Regions from separate parts of the Novosphingobium anseongense genome, predicted to be linked through region 2. Evidence: predicted binding sites of a transcription regulator. Region 2 holds the regulator's gene; each other region holds the start of a gene.
What was found. Region 2 encodes LexA, which represses DNA repair genes until DNA is damaged. Its sites were predicted from a motif close to GTTCCNCNCTTGTTCT; they were not measured.
Positions count from the first base shown of each region.

Region 1: the regulator LexA is predicted to act here: its motif matches at 1,672-1,687, upstream of WG901_RS23530 (LexA family protein).
Region 3: the regulator LexA is predicted to act here: its motif matches at 2,196-2,211, upstream of WG901_RS17150 (ATP-dependent helicase).
Region 4: the regulator LexA is predicted to act here: its motif matches at 2,128-2,143, upstream of WG901_RS08425 (ImuA family protein).

Region 1 is NZ_JBBHJZ010000010.1:45,835-49,634, reverse strand. Features, by position in the region: gene WG901_RS23535 (Y-family DNA polymerase) at 1-1,192, opposite strand, end outside; gene WG901_RS23530 (LexA family protein) at 1,189-1,602, opposite strand; gene WG901_RS23525 (hypothetical protein) at 1,722-2,087, shown strand; gene WG901_RS23520 (hypothetical protein) at 2,091-2,414, shown strand; gene WG901_RS23515 (hypothetical protein) at 2,427-2,783, shown strand; gene WG901_RS23510 (SOS response-associated peptidase family protein) at 2,786-3,526, shown strand.
Region 2 is NZ_JBBHJZ010000001.1:1,071,388-1,075,187, forward strand. Features, by position in the region: gene WG901_RS05185 (molybdopterin molybdotransferase MoeA) at 1-1,039, shown strand, start outside; gene lexA (transcriptional repressor LexA) at 1,121-1,822, shown strand; gene WG901_RS05195 (ComEC/Rec2 family competence protein) at 1,922-3,800, opposite strand, start outside.
Region 3 is NZ_JBBHJZ010000003.1:665,976-669,775, reverse strand. Features, by position in the region: gene rsmD (16S rRNA (guanine(966)-N(2))-methyltransferase RsmD) at 1-86, shown strand, start outside; gene WG901_RS17160 (MFS transporter) at 52-1,326, opposite strand; gene WG901_RS17155 (hypothetical protein) at 1,430-2,101, opposite strand; gene WG901_RS17150 (ATP-dependent helicase) at 2,215-3,800, shown strand, end outside.
Region 4 is NZ_JBBHJZ010000001.1:1,782,761-1,786,560, forward strand. Features, by position in the region: gene WG901_RS08420 (DUF6504 family protein) at 1-1,443, opposite strand, end outside; gene WG901_RS08425 (ImuA family protein) at 1,364-2,095, opposite strand; gene WG901_RS08430 (glycoside hydrolase family 130 protein) at 2,260-3,375, opposite strand; gene WG901_RS08435 (SDR family oxidoreductase) at 3,372-3,800, opposite strand, start outside.

The DNA.
Region 1 (3,800 bases), on a different contig from region 2:
CGCGTTTGAAGCCCTGCGTTGCCGGCACCGCGGCGAACTTGCCGAAACGGCCGTTCACCTCGTCCATGGCCGCCATAAGCCGCGCGCGCTTGTCGGTATCACCCTCGAACAGCGTCAGGGGCCGAAGCCGTTCCTCGATCAGGTCCTCGAGCATGATCCCGGCCTTGGTGATGCCGTAGCCCTCGCGCCAGGCGCTCTCCACGCCGCGGCGCGCCAGTGCCAGGATCGCCAGGCCATCGTTGGTCATCGGCTGGGCGCTGAGCGTACGCGTCGCCGAATATTGCGGCCGCTCGGGCTTGTGCGGATTGGTGTGGAAGAAGGCGGTCACGCGGCGCGCGACGAGACCGTGCTGGCGAAGCTTCTCCCCTGCCCGCATGGCGTACTGGGCGACGGCACCCATCAGCGTGTCGATGTCGGTGACCGGCGTGCCGAACGAGCGAGTCACGGCCATGCCCTTGCGCTGCGGTTCGATCGTCTCGACCGCGGCGGCGGGAACGCCGCGCAGTTCGGCGATCAGCCGCTCGAGGACGACTGTGCCGACACCCCGCGCCTGCTTCATGGCCATGTCGCGCAGTTGCCCAGCCGTCCTGATGCCAAGCCCGTGGAGTTTGGCAGCCGTTGCCCGGCCCACGCCCCAGACGTCGGTCACGGCGAAGCGGTCGAGCACCCAGTTGCGGGTCGCCTCGTCGCGCAGATCCGCGACGCCATCGAACAGCGGATTCTTCTTAGCCGCGGCATTGGCGAGTTTGGCGAGCGACTTGGTCGGCGCAATCCCGACGCAGGTCGGGATCGTGGTCCATTCGCGAACCTGCGCGCTCATCGCGCGTGCGTGGGCGACGAGATCGAGATGTTCGAAGCCGGCGAAGTCCACGAAGGTCTCGTCGATCGAATAGATCTCGAAATCGCGCGCAAAGGGCTGGATCGCCGCGACGACGCGGCGCTGCATGTCACCATAGAGCGCATAGTTCGACGAGAGCACGCGGATGCCGTGCGCCTTCACCTTGCCCTGGATCAGGTGGATGGGATCGCCCATCTTGACCCCGAGCGCCTTGGCCTCAGCCGATCGCGCGATCGCGCAGCCGTCGTTGTTCGAGAGCACGATGACGGGCACGCCGACGAGGCTCGCGTCGAAGGCGCGTTCGCACGAGACATAGTAGTTATTGCAGTCGATGAGGGCGACCGGCGCGCTCATGGGTAGCGCCGGGCAAGGCCTGCGAGGACGCCCCAGATCTCGACGTGCTCGTCGACGATGATGTCGGGGTAGCCCTCGGCCTCCGCGACGAGCCAGAGGCGGTCGGCGCGCCGCCGCAGCCGCTTCAATGTCCGGTCGCCATGGACGAGCGCCACGACGATCTGCCCAGGCCGGGGCTTCCTGGCGCGACTGACGACGATAAGGTCACCGTCGTTGATCCCCGCGCCGACCATCGAGCAACCCTCGACACGCATGACGTAGCTCGCGGCCGGGTGCTCGACGAGCCAGTCGCCGAGGTTGATCGGCTCTTCCATGTCGTCCTGCGCGGGTGACGGAAAGCCCGCAGAGGCGCTGACGAGCAGTATCGGCAGCTCGATCGGCGCGAGGTGGATGGGGACGATGTGGAGCATTGGGGCCTGCAGCGAATCAGGGAAACCCGACCTTGGGTATCGCAAGGCTGGGACGACGTCATTGGATTTGTACCTATTTTGTTCTATACCAACCAGCCACCCCGAGTCGGAGAGCTGCCTTGGCCATCACCGTTATTCCCATGCCCAAAGAGCCGCGGCTGTGCGTCGTCGGCGACGTCGAGGCCGACCTTGCGATTCCCGCGGCAGCCCCTCGCCTGCTTGGCGAGATCGAGCTCGTCGACACCTACTGCATCGCGCTTTCGGACGGCTCGCTGGTCCGCGCGCGGCATCATGCCGATCCCCGCTTCGAGATCGTCGTCGAAGGCGCCGGCGCGGTGACGATCGACCGCGCCGGCAAGTCGTTCTCGCTCGACTGGAGCGTCGAATGGGTCAACGTCGCGTCCGATCACGCCTCGACCGCGCTCGCCGAAAAGCGGCCCGTCAGCCTGCCGCTGTTCGATTTCGTCGCGGATGCCGCGGCGTGACCTGTGAGCCGCAACCAAGACGGCCTCAGGGTCGCGACCAACGTCTTCGAGGCAGCCTTGTGGAAGAACAGCGTGCGCGCCGCCTGCTCCTGCGGGCAGACCGCCTGCTTTCAACCGCACGGCCTATGGAATTTGTGCGAGAAGCGGGGCTGGAGCGATGAGTTTCGCGACCTACGCCCTCGCCTCTACTGCTCGCGGTGCTGGCGCGAACGGTATCGCAAAGTCCGCCCGAAGACGATCGAGGCGAGCGACGAGCTTCCCACGATCAAGCTCAAGATGCCCGACGAACGCGAATGGAAGCGCGCGCTGAGCCGCTTCCGGGCCTGAAAGGTAAGAGCCATGGACTATCAGAAACTGGGCGCCGGCGACGGCGAAGACCTGAGCCAGGAAAACGAAATCTCGCTCAAAGTGGCAGATCTCGTCGCCAGGATCATCGTCAGCGGGTCGCTGCCCGGCCTGGCTGGCCGCGACCCCGACGCGGCGATCGATGGCGTGATTATGGCCTTGGCGCTCGTGCTCGAGCAGTCGCCGGAAGGGGCGACGCCACGGGACCTGCGCAAACAGTGCGAGGACTTCGGCAAGCAGCTTCACTACCATGCAAAGCTCTTCCGCGGCGTCTACGAGAAGACCGGTCAGCATCCGATCGAGCAGGTGCTCGGAGATTTCGCTTCGCCGATCGCCAGGACGGCCCACTAGCCATGACGCGCCTCTATGCGCTTCTCGCCCAGGTCCAGGACGTCGCCACTCACTTCGATGCCGAGTGCGGGATTTCGGACTATCAACCGACCGACATCGTCGAAGGCCTGCAAGGGCCGGTCGTCACCCAGCGCGGCGGCGATCGGCAACTCGAGGCTATGCGTTGGGGCTTCCCGCGCATAACCCGCGAGATGCGCGAGCGCGGTGAAGCGGACGACATCATAGGACTCGTCGCCGACCTGACGAACCCGCTCTGGGAAGAGGTGGTCCAGGACATGCACAACCGCTGCCTGATCCCGCTCACGCACTTCGCGAACCCGGCAGGCGATTCCGGCGAGAAGACGCGGACGTGGTTTTCGGTCAAGGAGCAACCGATCGTCGCCTGGGCGGGCTTCTGGGCCGAGACCGAGGAGACGGGTCCCGTCTATGCCGGTATGACCATGACTGCGAATGCGGCGGTCATGACGACCAACGATCGCATGCCGGTCCTGCTGGAACGGCACGAATGGGGCGTTTGGCTCAACGGCGGCATCCGGGACGTGATTGGCCTGCAGTTCGCCCCACCGCTTTCCCCCAAACGCATGCTGGTCAATCGGACCAGGGATCGTTGGCGGAGCGGGAAGCTTCCCTTCGTCGAGCAGCTCACGTTGTTACGACGGCAGAAAAGTTGTGGGGTCCGGACAGTCTGTTCTCAGGCCCATCTGGTGCAAAGCAGACATGCTTCCTTAATGCCTTCTGGTTAGCCCGATGGTTCTAAGCACTCAGAGTTTTGAGAGAAAGAGATTGGCATGAAGGCTCGACAGTCATTCCAAATTCTTCCCGCGTTAGCCGGCCTGATTGCAGCTCCTGCGCTTGCTTGTCAGTCTTACGTGGGCCCGACAAACTTGGACTATGGGGCCCGAGCGGAGACCATAGTGATCGGCCGCATAACCGACTATGAAAAGGTCAACAACACTGCGGGGCTCAGTTTTGGTGCCACCATTCCCCTAAGCATGTATTCGAGAATATTTATATCAG
Region 2 (3,800 bases):
CGGCTATGCCGTAGCTGCCGGCGACATGGCCGGCCCCTGGCAGGTGATCGGCGAAAGCGCCGCGGGCCATCCGTTCGCGGGCGAAGTCCGCCGCGGCGGCGCCGCGCGCATCTCGACCGGCGCGGTGATGCCCGCCGGCGCGAGCGCGGTGATCCTCCAGGAGGACATTGCGCGCGAAGGCGACCGCATCACCTTGACCGGTGAAGCACCCATCCCGGCGGACAAGCACATCCGCCGCAGCGGGCTCGATTTCGCGCTCGGCACAGAGGTACTGACCGCGGGCCTGCATATCGGCCCGGCCCAGGCGGCGCTCGCGATTTCCGCTGGGCATAGCCATGTCGCCGTGCGCCGTCGGCCGCGCATCGTCGTGCTCGACAGCGGCGACGAGCTCGCGGTCGACCTCGAAAGCTGCGCGCCGCACCAGGTTCCGGCCAGCAACGGCGTCATGCTATCGGCGATGGCGCGCGCGCTGTCATGCGACGTCGAGCGTGTGGGCCCAGTACCCGATTCGATGGAGGCCATGGCGGAAGCGCTCGACCGCGCGGCCGAGGCCGACGTCGTCGTCACCAGCGGCGGCGCTTCGGTCGGCGATCACGACCTCGTTCGCCCGGCCCTGCTCGCCTGGGGTGCCGAACTCGACTTCTGGCGCGTCGCGATCAAGCCGGGCAAGCCGATCCTCGTCGCTACCCGGGGCAAGCAGATCATCCTCGGACTACCCGGCAATCCGGTGTCGAGCCACGTCACCGCCTATTTGTTCCTGCTACCGCTGCTGCGCGCGCTGCTCGGCGCTGCCCAGCCGTTGCCGCGGCGGATTCGCACCCGTTTGGCAGCCCCCATGCGTGCCGGCGGAGCGCGGCGCGAATTCCTGCGCGCGGTGTGGGATGGCGAAAGCGTGACACCGCAGGCGATCCAGGACAGCGGTGCGATAGCCCCGCTCGCCGCCAGTAACGCACTGATCGACCGCGCCGCTCATGAACCCGCTGGAGAGACTGGCGACACGGTCACGGCCTACTTGCTGGAGAATGGCGGAATTGCTTGACGGCACTCGAATCGTTTCTTAATTGTTCCGCATTCGTTCACTGAACTTCCGCCTATTTGAGCTTCAAGGGGAGACTGCAGGATGCTGACGCGCAAGCAGCACGAGTTGATCCGCTTCATCCAGACCCGCCTCGAAGAGAGCGGCGTTTCCCCCTCGTTCGAGGAAATGAAGGAAGCGCTCGATCTCAAGTCGAAGTCGGGCGTGCACCGGCTGATCTCGGCGCTCGAGGAGCGCGGCTTCATCCGCCGCCTGCCCAACCGTGCCCGCGCGCTCGAAGTGCTCAAGCAGCCCGAGGACGTGACGACCGCCAAGACCACGACCCGCGCCGCAGCCAACAGCAACTCCGCGCTGACCGCACTCAAGCCCGCGGCCCCGGCGCCGCGGCCCGAGCCGGCGAACGACGTCATCGAGATCCCGCTCCACGGCCGCATCGCTGCAGGCGTGCCGATCGAGGCGCTCGAAGGCCAGTCGATGCTGCCCGTTCCTGCCGCGCTGCTCGGCCCCGGCGAGCACTATGCGCTCGAGGTCTCGGGCGACTCGATGATCGAGGCAGGCATTCTCGACGGCGACTTCGCGCTGATCCGCCGCACCAATTCCGCGCGCGACGGCGAGATCGTGGTGGCGCTGATCCACGGCGAGGAAGCGACGCTCAAGTACCTTCATCATGAGAAGGGCCTGGTCCGTCTCGATCCGGCGAACTCGGCCTACGAGCCGCAGATCTATCGCGATGGCGAAGTCGAGGTTCAGGGCAAGCTGGCGGGACTGCTGCGGCGGTATCACTGATGGGGAACGGCGGCCTGCCGCCGCCTCATCGATAATTCTCGAAGCACCCTTCTCCAGGCACTCTATCCGATCGTCACCCGTGCGAAGGCAGGGGGCCATCTAAGGGCGCCTCGACGCACCCTCCGTTTCAGGACGGGAGCTTGGCTGGGTCCCTACATTTTCAGGGGCGACAAGGATTGCAGGCAAAGCTTTGGCGGCTTGAGTTTCGCCACGCCCGCTTGCGGGCCGGACCCACGGCCGATCTTCCGGCTTGCGCCACCAGCCGTGCTCGCCCTGCGTTTCGACGACCGTGGTCACGCGCCGCTCCGCCAGATCGATCGCCAGTCCACCGGTCCGCTCCAGCGTCCGTCGGTCGGCCTTGAGCCAGGCCGGACGGCAGCTGCGCGGCAGCCAGCGGTCGGAAATTACGATATCGACGCGGTCGCAGGCGGCCACCAGTTGCCGCTCGGCCACCCGGTCACGCCCGCGGCCGATCAGCAGATGCCATTCGCGCCCGGCCCGCGGCAGCGTGACCGCGCAGAAGTCGCGATTGCAGCGCGCGCCCGGCCATTGCTCGAGCAGCCGCAGTTCGCCGTCCATGCCCGAGAGTTCGGTGAGGTTGTCGCGAACGAATTCGCTCTTCTGTTCGCGCAGGACCAGCAGCCCGCCGCCGTCCACTCCCGTGATGCCGACATGACGCCCGTCGCCCGAGACCAGAATGTCGGGCGGGCGCAGGAAAGCGAGTGACACTGTCGCGACCAGCACCGGTGCCAACCCCCACAGCCGCAGGTGCCCGCGCCACAGCGCCAGCCAGAGCCCGCCCGCAACGAACAGCGCGATCGCGCCACGCCCCATGGCGGGCATGGTCGTCACCGCGCCGGGCTGCGCCGCGACCCAGTGCGCGAGCGCGAGCATCACGTCGATCGACTGCCCAGTGAGCCACCAGGCCGGCGCGCCGAGACCGGCGAGATCGAGCACCAGCGCCAAGAAGATCAGCGGCATCGTCACCACGGTCGTCAGCGGGATCGCGACGACATTAGCGAGAGCGCCGTAGACGCCGGCGCGGTGGAAGTGGAACAGGCCGAGCGGCATGATCGCCAGTTCGATCACCACGCCCGTGACGAGCAGCATCGCCAGGTTGCGCGCCAGCCGCGTATACCAGCCCTCCTCGCGCGGCGCGAGGAATGCCCTCACCGGCGCCGCGCCGTGCAGCGCAACGATCGCGATCACCGCAACGAAGCTCATCTGGAAGCTCGGGCCGACCACGGCCTCGGGCCAGAACAACAGGACGAAGAAGGCTGCCACCGCGACCATCCGCATCGACAGCGGCTCTCGGCCCAGCGCCAGCGCCACGAGTACCAGCACCGCGCCAATGCACGAGCGTACGGTCGGAACCTCGGCCCCGGTCAGCAAGGTGTAAAAAATGCCCGCACCCGCACCGGCTCCCGCTGCGAAAAGCGGCAGCCGGACGCGCAGCGCCAGCCAGGGCCAGAGCGCGAACAGACGCAGGGCGATCAGGTAGACCGCCGCGACCACGGCGCTCACGTGCAGCCCGCTGATCGACAGCAGGTGGCTGAGCCCGGCGTCGCGCATCGCTTCGTCGTCGGCCTTGGAAATCGCACCGCGGTCACCGCTGGCGAAAGCGGTTGCGATCGCGCCAGCCGAGCCATCGAGCCGGCTGCGGACATGCGCGGACAGCCGCGCCTGGGCCCGTTCGAGCCAGCCGCCGCCCGATCCGCGTTCGATCACGGTCACCGTGCCCAGTACCGAACCCGTCGCCGCGATTCCGGAGAACCAGGCGGTGCGCGCGAAATCGTAGGCGCCCGGCAGCATCGGCGGTGCCGGCGGCATCAGCCGCGCTCTCAGCCGTATCCGCGCGCCCGAACTCAGGTCCTGTCGATCCTCGGCGAGCGGCAACGACACGCGCACGCGGATCGCGCGCCCGGTCTCAGGCTCGCGCGTCGCCAGCAACAGGCGTACCCGGTCCTCGGCGGGGCGC
Region 3 (3,800 bases), on a different contig from region 2:
AGGTGCGCTCGCTCGAAGCTGTTGCCGATCGCAAGGTCGGCAAGGCGCGGCTCACGCTGCTGCGGGCCAAACCTTCGCAAGGCTGACGCCGAGCAGGGTCACCAGTCCCGCGACCGAGAGCAGCAGACCGGCCTGGGCTCCGAGCCCCTCGACCGCGAGCATCTGCGCCAGCACCGGCGTCACCGCGCCGCCGATGATGCCGCCGCCGTTGAACGCCACCGATATGCCACTGTAGCGCACGGGCACGGGGAACAATGTCGGCAGCCAGGCGCCGAGCGGTCCGTAGACGTATCCCATCACCAGCAGCGCCGCGGCGAGCGTGAGGAATACGAGCCAGAGCGAGCCGGCGTTGAGGCCGGGACCGAAGACGAGGCCGAGCACCACGGTCGCGATCGCCCCGATCAGCAGCGCCTGTCGCGGCGAGGCGCGGTCGGCATGGATCGCTGCGAGGACGATGCCGATCGCCAGGAAAAAGTTCGCCGCGAGCTGCACCGCCAGAAAGGTCTCGCGACTGTAGCCGAGCGTGGAGGTGCCCTGGGCCAGGGCATAGGCCGTGGCGAGATAGAAGATCGCGAAGCAGGCGATCACCCCGGCGCTGCCCGCGACGACCGCGCCGAGATGATGCGACAGCAAGCGCGCCAGCGGCACGGCCGGCGGCGCTTCGCGTGCGGTGGCCTCGCGGAACGCGCGCGTCTCGCCGATCCGCAGGCGAATCCACAAGCCGAGGCCCACGAGCACCGCGCTCGCCAGGAAGGGCACGCGCCAGCCCCATTCCTGGAAATCCTGTTCGGACAAGCCGAGCCCCAGCAGCAGGAACAGACCATTGGCCGCGAGGAATCCCACGGGCGCACCGAGTTGCGGCGCCGAACCGAAGCGCGCTTCCCAGCCCTTGGGCGCGTTCTCGACCGCGAGCAGTGCCGCCCCGCCCCATTCGCCGCCGAGCCCGAAGCCCTGGCCGAAGCGCAGCACGCAGAGCAGCGCCGGCGCAATCCAGCCGGCCATGGCGTAAGTGGGCAGGAACGCGATCAGGAGGGTCGAAGCGCCCATCAGCATCAGCGAGGCGACCAGGGTCGACTTGCGGCCGATGCGGTCGCCGAAATGGCCGAAGGCAACGGCGCCGACGGGCCGCGCGATGAAGGCGATGCCGAAACTCATCAGCGCGAACAGCGTCTGCGCGGCGACGGATTCGGCCGGAAAGAACAGCGGACCGAACACCAGCGCCGCCGCAGTCGCGTAGATGTAGAAATCGTAGAACTCGACCGCCGTGCCCACGAGCGCGGCGGCGAGGATGCGGCGGTTGGCCCGAAGGGGATGTTGCGGTTGCATGGCGCGCACCGCTCACCGCTCGTCCTGCCCCCGTCAAGCGAAAAGGCGTCAAACAAAAAGGGCGCCGGAGACCGGCGCCCTTCCTGATCGGGCTAGATCGGTATCAGACGCCGCCGCGGTTGCGGCAGCTATCCTGCACACTCTTGGTGCATACCGGATAGTCCTTGTTCTGGGCATCGGCCGGCGGTGCGGTCAGCGCGCCCTTGTAAGGACCGGCCTGATAGCTCGGGTCGGCGGGCAGCGACGGCGCGACCGAAGAGTTAGCGGTCGCCGGATCCGGCGAAGGATCGGCCGCCTGGGTCGAGCCCGTGGGGTTGGCCTGGACCTGTGCCGGTGCCGAAGCCGGATCGTCGGTTGCAGGCGGCGCGGCCGCCGCCTCCGGGCTCGGCATGGTCGAAGCCGACGGCGGCGCGGCCGAAGCCGAGGGCGGCGTCGCCCCGGCGAGCTGCTGCTCGATCGACACCCAGGCCTGCGCGCGACTGGCAGGCGGCATGTCATAGACCTGCTTGCGCTGCGCGTCGGTCAGCGCGAACCAGCCCGTCTGCTGGCTCGGCGACAGGCTCCAGAAATAGGCCTGATATTCGGCAGGCCACTTGTCATAGGACGCCTTCTTGTCAGCCGGCCAGGTCGCATAGGCCGCCTTCTGCTGCGAGGTCGCGGCTCCGGCAGCAGCGGGTGCCGCCGCGGGCGTGTCGGTCGAAGCCTGGGCGGAAACCATCGTGGCACCGCCGGCAAGAGCGAGCGCAGCGGCGCTCGCAAGGAACAGATTACGCATGTCACTCTCCATTGAAGTTCGGTTGCTCGGAAAACCCGCGTTCCGAACGATGGTTCCGTTTGCCGGGTGCAGCGCCCTTGCGCCGCGCGCCTCTGTTCCCTAGCTGTTCACACGTGTCAGACCTCGTCCCCTCCTCGCTCTCCGCCGCTCCGGAAAATCCAGAAGATCCCTTGCTTTGCGGGCTGAATCCACCGCAGCGCGAGGCCGTTCTGACCACCGAAGGACCGGTGCTGATGCTGGCTGGCGCAGGCACGGGCAAGACCGCGGCGCTTACCGCAAGGCTTGCACATCTCGTCCGATCGCGCCTCGCCTGGCCCTCGGAAATCCTCTGCGTCACCTTCACCAACAAGGCCGCACGCGAGATGCGCGAGCGCGTGGGGCACCTGATCGGGCCCGCGGTCGAGGGCATGCCCTGGCTCGGCACCTTCCACTCGATCGCCGCGCGCATGCTGCGCAAACATGCCGAACTGCTCGGACTGCAGTCGAACTACACGATCATCGATACCGACGACCAGCTACGACTGCTCAAGCAGTTGATCCAGGCCAACGACCTCGACGAGAAGCGCTGGCCCGCGCGCCAGCTCGCCGGGCTTATCGACCGCTGGAAGAACCGCGGGATCAATCCCGATCAGCTCGATGCCGTCGAGAACGAGGCCTATGCCAATGGCCGCGGCCAACAGTTCTACAAGCTCTACCAGGAGCGGCTGAAGGCGCTCAACGCCTGCGACTTCGGCGACCTGCTGCTACACATGGTCAACATTCTGCGCGATCATCGCGACGTGCTCGAACAGTACCAGCAGCGCTTCAAATACGTGATGGTCGACGAGTATCAGGACACCAACCAGGTCCAGTACCTGTGGCTGCGACTGATCGCCCAGGTCCGCCGCAACATCTGCGTGGTGGGTGACGACGACCAGTCGATCTATTCGTGGCGCGGCGCAGAAGTCGCCAACATCCTACGGTTCGAAAAGGATTTTCCGGGATCCAAGGTGATCCGCCTCGAACAGAACTACCGCTCGACGCCCGACATCCTTGCCGCGGCCTCAGGACTGATCTGCGCCAACAGCGAGCGGCTCGGCAAGACGCTGTGGACCGAACAGGACGGCGGCGACCGCGTGCGCGTGATCGGGGTCTGGGACGGCCCCGAGGAAGCGCGCCGCATCGGCGAGGAGATCGAGCGGCTCGAACGCGAAGGCGCCCCGCTCGATCGGATCGCGATCCTCGTGCGCGCACAGTTCCAGACGCGCGAACTCGAAGACCGCTTCATAACGATCGGCCTCAACTACAAGATCATAGGCGGTTTTCGTTTCTACGAACGCGCCGAAATCCGCGACGCCATGGCCTATCTGCGCGTGATCGCCCAGCCTTCGGACGATCTCGCTTTCGAGCGGATCTACAACACGCCGAAGCGCGGCCTCGGTGACAAGACGCTCGAGAAACTGCACCGGCATGCGCGTGCGCGCGGCGTGCCGCTGGCGCTCGCCGCAATCGAGATCGCCGACACCGACGAATTGCCCGCGCGCGCGCGCAACACCCTGCTCTCGCTGATGCGCGACTTCGCGCGCTGGCGCGATCTGGCCAAGAGCCTGAGCCCGGCCGAACTCGCGCGCACCCTGCTCGACGAATCGGGCTATACCGCCGCGCTCCAGGCCGAGAAGACCGCCGAAGCCTCGGGCCGGCTCGAGAACCTGGCCGAACT
Region 4 (3,800 bases), 710 kb from region 2:
AACCTGAAAATAGTCGCGCACGGCATAAGGATTGTCCGCTTCGTGCCCGGCCTCGCGCCACCATTCTCCTTGCATGCGCTCGGGACCATCGGCGCGGACGACACGGTGCCGTTTGCCTCGCCACACAAACATGGCAGGCGGGTGATCGGGAAGCATCGCCGTCACCTGGACCGGCTCGGGCGGCGTCAGCATCCTGCTCGGCCGAGGATGATCGATACGCCAGGATGCGCCGCCGGGCGGCGCAAGCGGCCCGGCTTGCGCAATGGCGCGCTCCGGCATGGCACTTGGCCGCGGCGTGTCGCGATACAGGCGACGATGGCCGAACCGATTGGCCAGCGCGTCGACCAGCGCGGCAAGATTTGGTCCGCGCTGCACGTCATCGGCAAGCCCCTCGGCCTGCCTCGAACCCATGGTGTCCATCAGGGGTACCGCGAGGGTAATCGCCTCCACACCGAAACCAGGGTCTACCGTTTCCAGTCGTGAGATGACGAGCTTGGCCAGATGCGCGATATCGCGTGAGGGTGCCGCCGTTCCGACGCGAATGGTCTGGGTGATCCCATCTACCCGGTGAAAGAAACAGTCGAGCCGGCGCGCGCCCTTGCCGATCGCGGTGAGCTGCGCCACGACGTCGGAAGCAAGATCGCCGATCACTTGCGCGAAAGCTTCCGACGTGCCGATCGGCTCGAGCAAACCCCGGCGCGCGCGGGGAAGCGAGTCTGCAAACAAGGGATCGATCGGCTCTGGCACCATGCCGAGCGCCTGGTCGAGACGGCGGTAAAGGCCGCGCCCGAAACGCTTGGCGAATGGCCCGCGCGGCTCACCCATCAGCTGCTCGATCCGCTCGAAACCAAGCTTGCGCAGCGCCTCGGCTACGCCGGCTTCGATCCGCAAGGCGCTGATCGGCAGCAGGGCCAAGGCTTTACGGCTCTGTCCGGGCTCAATGATCACCGGGCGGCCAGCCGGCACATGCCGCGCGGCGGCGTGCGCGCATCCGGCCGTGTCCGCCACGCCAATCTGCAGGGACAAGCCAAAGGCCACTGTTCGGCGATGGAGATCCTTCACCAGCGATGTTTCATTTCCGAAGAGCGCGGCGCAGCCGGTTATATCGACCCAGATACCGTCGGGTGGATCGGGCGCGACGATAGGCGAGTACCGGCGGCCCGCCCACAAGGCCAGGCTGCGCAGGCCCGCAGCGTCCGCCTCGGGATCGGCGTCCATCGCCTGCAACTCGGGCACGAGCGATCGAGCCTTCGTCAGCGTCATCCCGGGCGTCAGACCGTGGCGGCGCGCTTCCAAATCGACGGCCGCGACAACGCGTCGACCATGGTCGGGAACGACTGTTACGAGCGGGAGTCTGGCGCCGTCAGGCGACGGCCCGAGCCCCTTCCTGCGCAGCCGGTCGGTCGACCAGTGCGGCAGGAAGAGTGATACGACCCTGCGCATCTGCTCCCTCCACGATCCAGGCGCGGCAATCTGCGCCGCGCGCGCGTTCCAGCGCGACGTGCCATCGCGGCCGGCCGAGCGATGGCAGGCCGGTCTCCTCACTGGCACTAGCCGTTATCCGCCATCGCGTGTTCGCAGCCGTGCCTTGGGCGACATGTTCGCGCCTGCAGCCGCGTCGAAAAACGAAGGCGGTCACACCATTTTTCTCCGCAGCGAGTTGCAGGCGCTTCGAAGCCGTGGTCGAATATTTCGCCACTTCTCCCACAACCCCGCCAAGCCCGGCATGACGCAGGCACTCTTCCATCGCCAGCAGGACGTTCGTATCGCTACCAGCCTCGACGAAGATCACCCGATCGGGATGAAGTCCAGCCTGGTGCAATGCCGGGATGAACAAATCGCGCCATCTCAAACACCAGAATATTGGTCCCTCCAGACGAGCCAGGACGGCTGCCAGGAAAACCGTTGCGGCGGCATCGTCAGCGAGCTCGGGACTGCCGGCAATCTCGTGAAGAGCCGCTGCCGCCAAGCCCCCACCAGGCAGGTGGCCATCGATCTCGTCGACCTCGAATGGAAGGAAGCTGCGCTCCCCACGCCCACCTTCGATCTGCGCGATCTGGGCGCGGAGGCCGTGAAGGACCGTCGAAGAACGCATTGTATCTTGAAAGACTCTCGTAGGTGATTCATGTTCCCTTTATGTTCTGGATGAGATTGATAGGAGTCAAGTGCGAGGCGGCCAATCTCATTCGAACCTGAGTGCGGCAAGCGCCCCACAAGGCCTTAAAACCTAGGGGTTGGCCCTGCAGAAATTATTTTGCGCTACTCGAAGACAGTCTTTGGCACGTGCGTGATCCGGCAGGCGAGATCCGCTTCGCCCGAAGCTACGACGTAGTGGTCGCCGGCATCCGCGATGCCGGTCGTGAAGACGACGTCGCGAACATACATCTGATGCTCGAGGTGCCGCGTAAGCTCCGGTGCCGCTTCGAGCAGCGGTTGATGCTGGGTAACGACCGTCATGCTAGGATCGTCTTGGTCGAGGACCGACCAGTACGTCCGATAAATGCCGACGATCTCCTTGGGCTCGACACCGTGCCACAGTGTGAGCCAGCCCCTATCGGTGAGGATCGGCGGCGTGCCGCCCCCCATCCTGGCTGTGGCGACCGTTGCGGAGTGGGGGCGGATGCCCGGACCGCGGTGCGGCTTCCAATGGAGGGCGTCCGGTGACGTCGCGAGGTTGATCGATGGCCCGGCGCGCCATTCGCTGCCCGGCGGATAGGCGAAGTACAAGTCGCCCAGAGGACGTGTCTGCGCCCAGTACTGGCCGGCAATCCGCCCCTCGAAAATCAGCATGTCCTTGTTCTGGTGATCGAGCACAATGTCCTCGAAGACCCAATCGAGGGCGTTCTGCGAGCTGTAGAGCGTCGTCGAGTGCCGTTCCGGGCTTACCGAACAGGTCGTCATCAGCCAGCGATCGTCGACCTTGCTTATGCGCGCGTCTTCCAGTCCGTACATCTGGAACGAGGCATGCGGCGCGACCACCTTGTCGTAGTGATGCATCACGACTTCGCAGCCGTCCGCCGACAGCTCGACCGGCAGCAGCCAGGACAGAGAGGTAAGCGCCATGATCTTCCAGCCCCCGCCGTGGAGGACGAATTTCCTCGGATCGGCGGTGTTGGCGAGCTCCAACGGCCAAGCATCCAGGACATAGCCGTCTTCGGTCCAGCGGATGTTGTGAACCTTGCCGTCAACGATCGGATGGCGCAGCGCCTCAGCGACCCGAACCATCATCAGCAGATTGCCGTTCGGCAGCCGTGTCAGCGCTGGGTTGAATGCGCCCAGGCAATATGTCTCTACCCCAAGCTGACCTGCCAAGGGGGACCGCGAGAGATCGATATCGTCCGGGACGAGGACGAGCTTGTCGACGGGAAAACTCATTCCTGCGGCTGTTGGCGAGGTGCGATCGTCAACTGCTGCACCACCGCGCGGCGTGGTTGCGTCAGCAGGTAGTGCACGCCGACGGCGATGTCCTCGGCACGGAGCATCTCCTCCTTGTGGATCATCTCGCGCTGTTTCTCGGCGGGGATGTCGGGATACTGGAAGTCGGCGCCGGTCTTTCCAGGCTCGACCAGGCTAACCTTGATGCCCTTGGGTCCAAGTTCCTTGCGAAGTGCTTCGCAGAAGCCCTGGATGCCATATTTCATGCCGGCGTAGACCGTCGAAGCGGGCTTCAGTGTGTGCGCGCTCATCGATCCGATCAAAACGATATCGCCGTGACCGCCCAATGCCTCGGCAGCGGCATGAGCGCTGAAAAGATAGGCCGTGAAATCGGTCGCGACTGCGTAGCGCAAATCCTGCTCGGA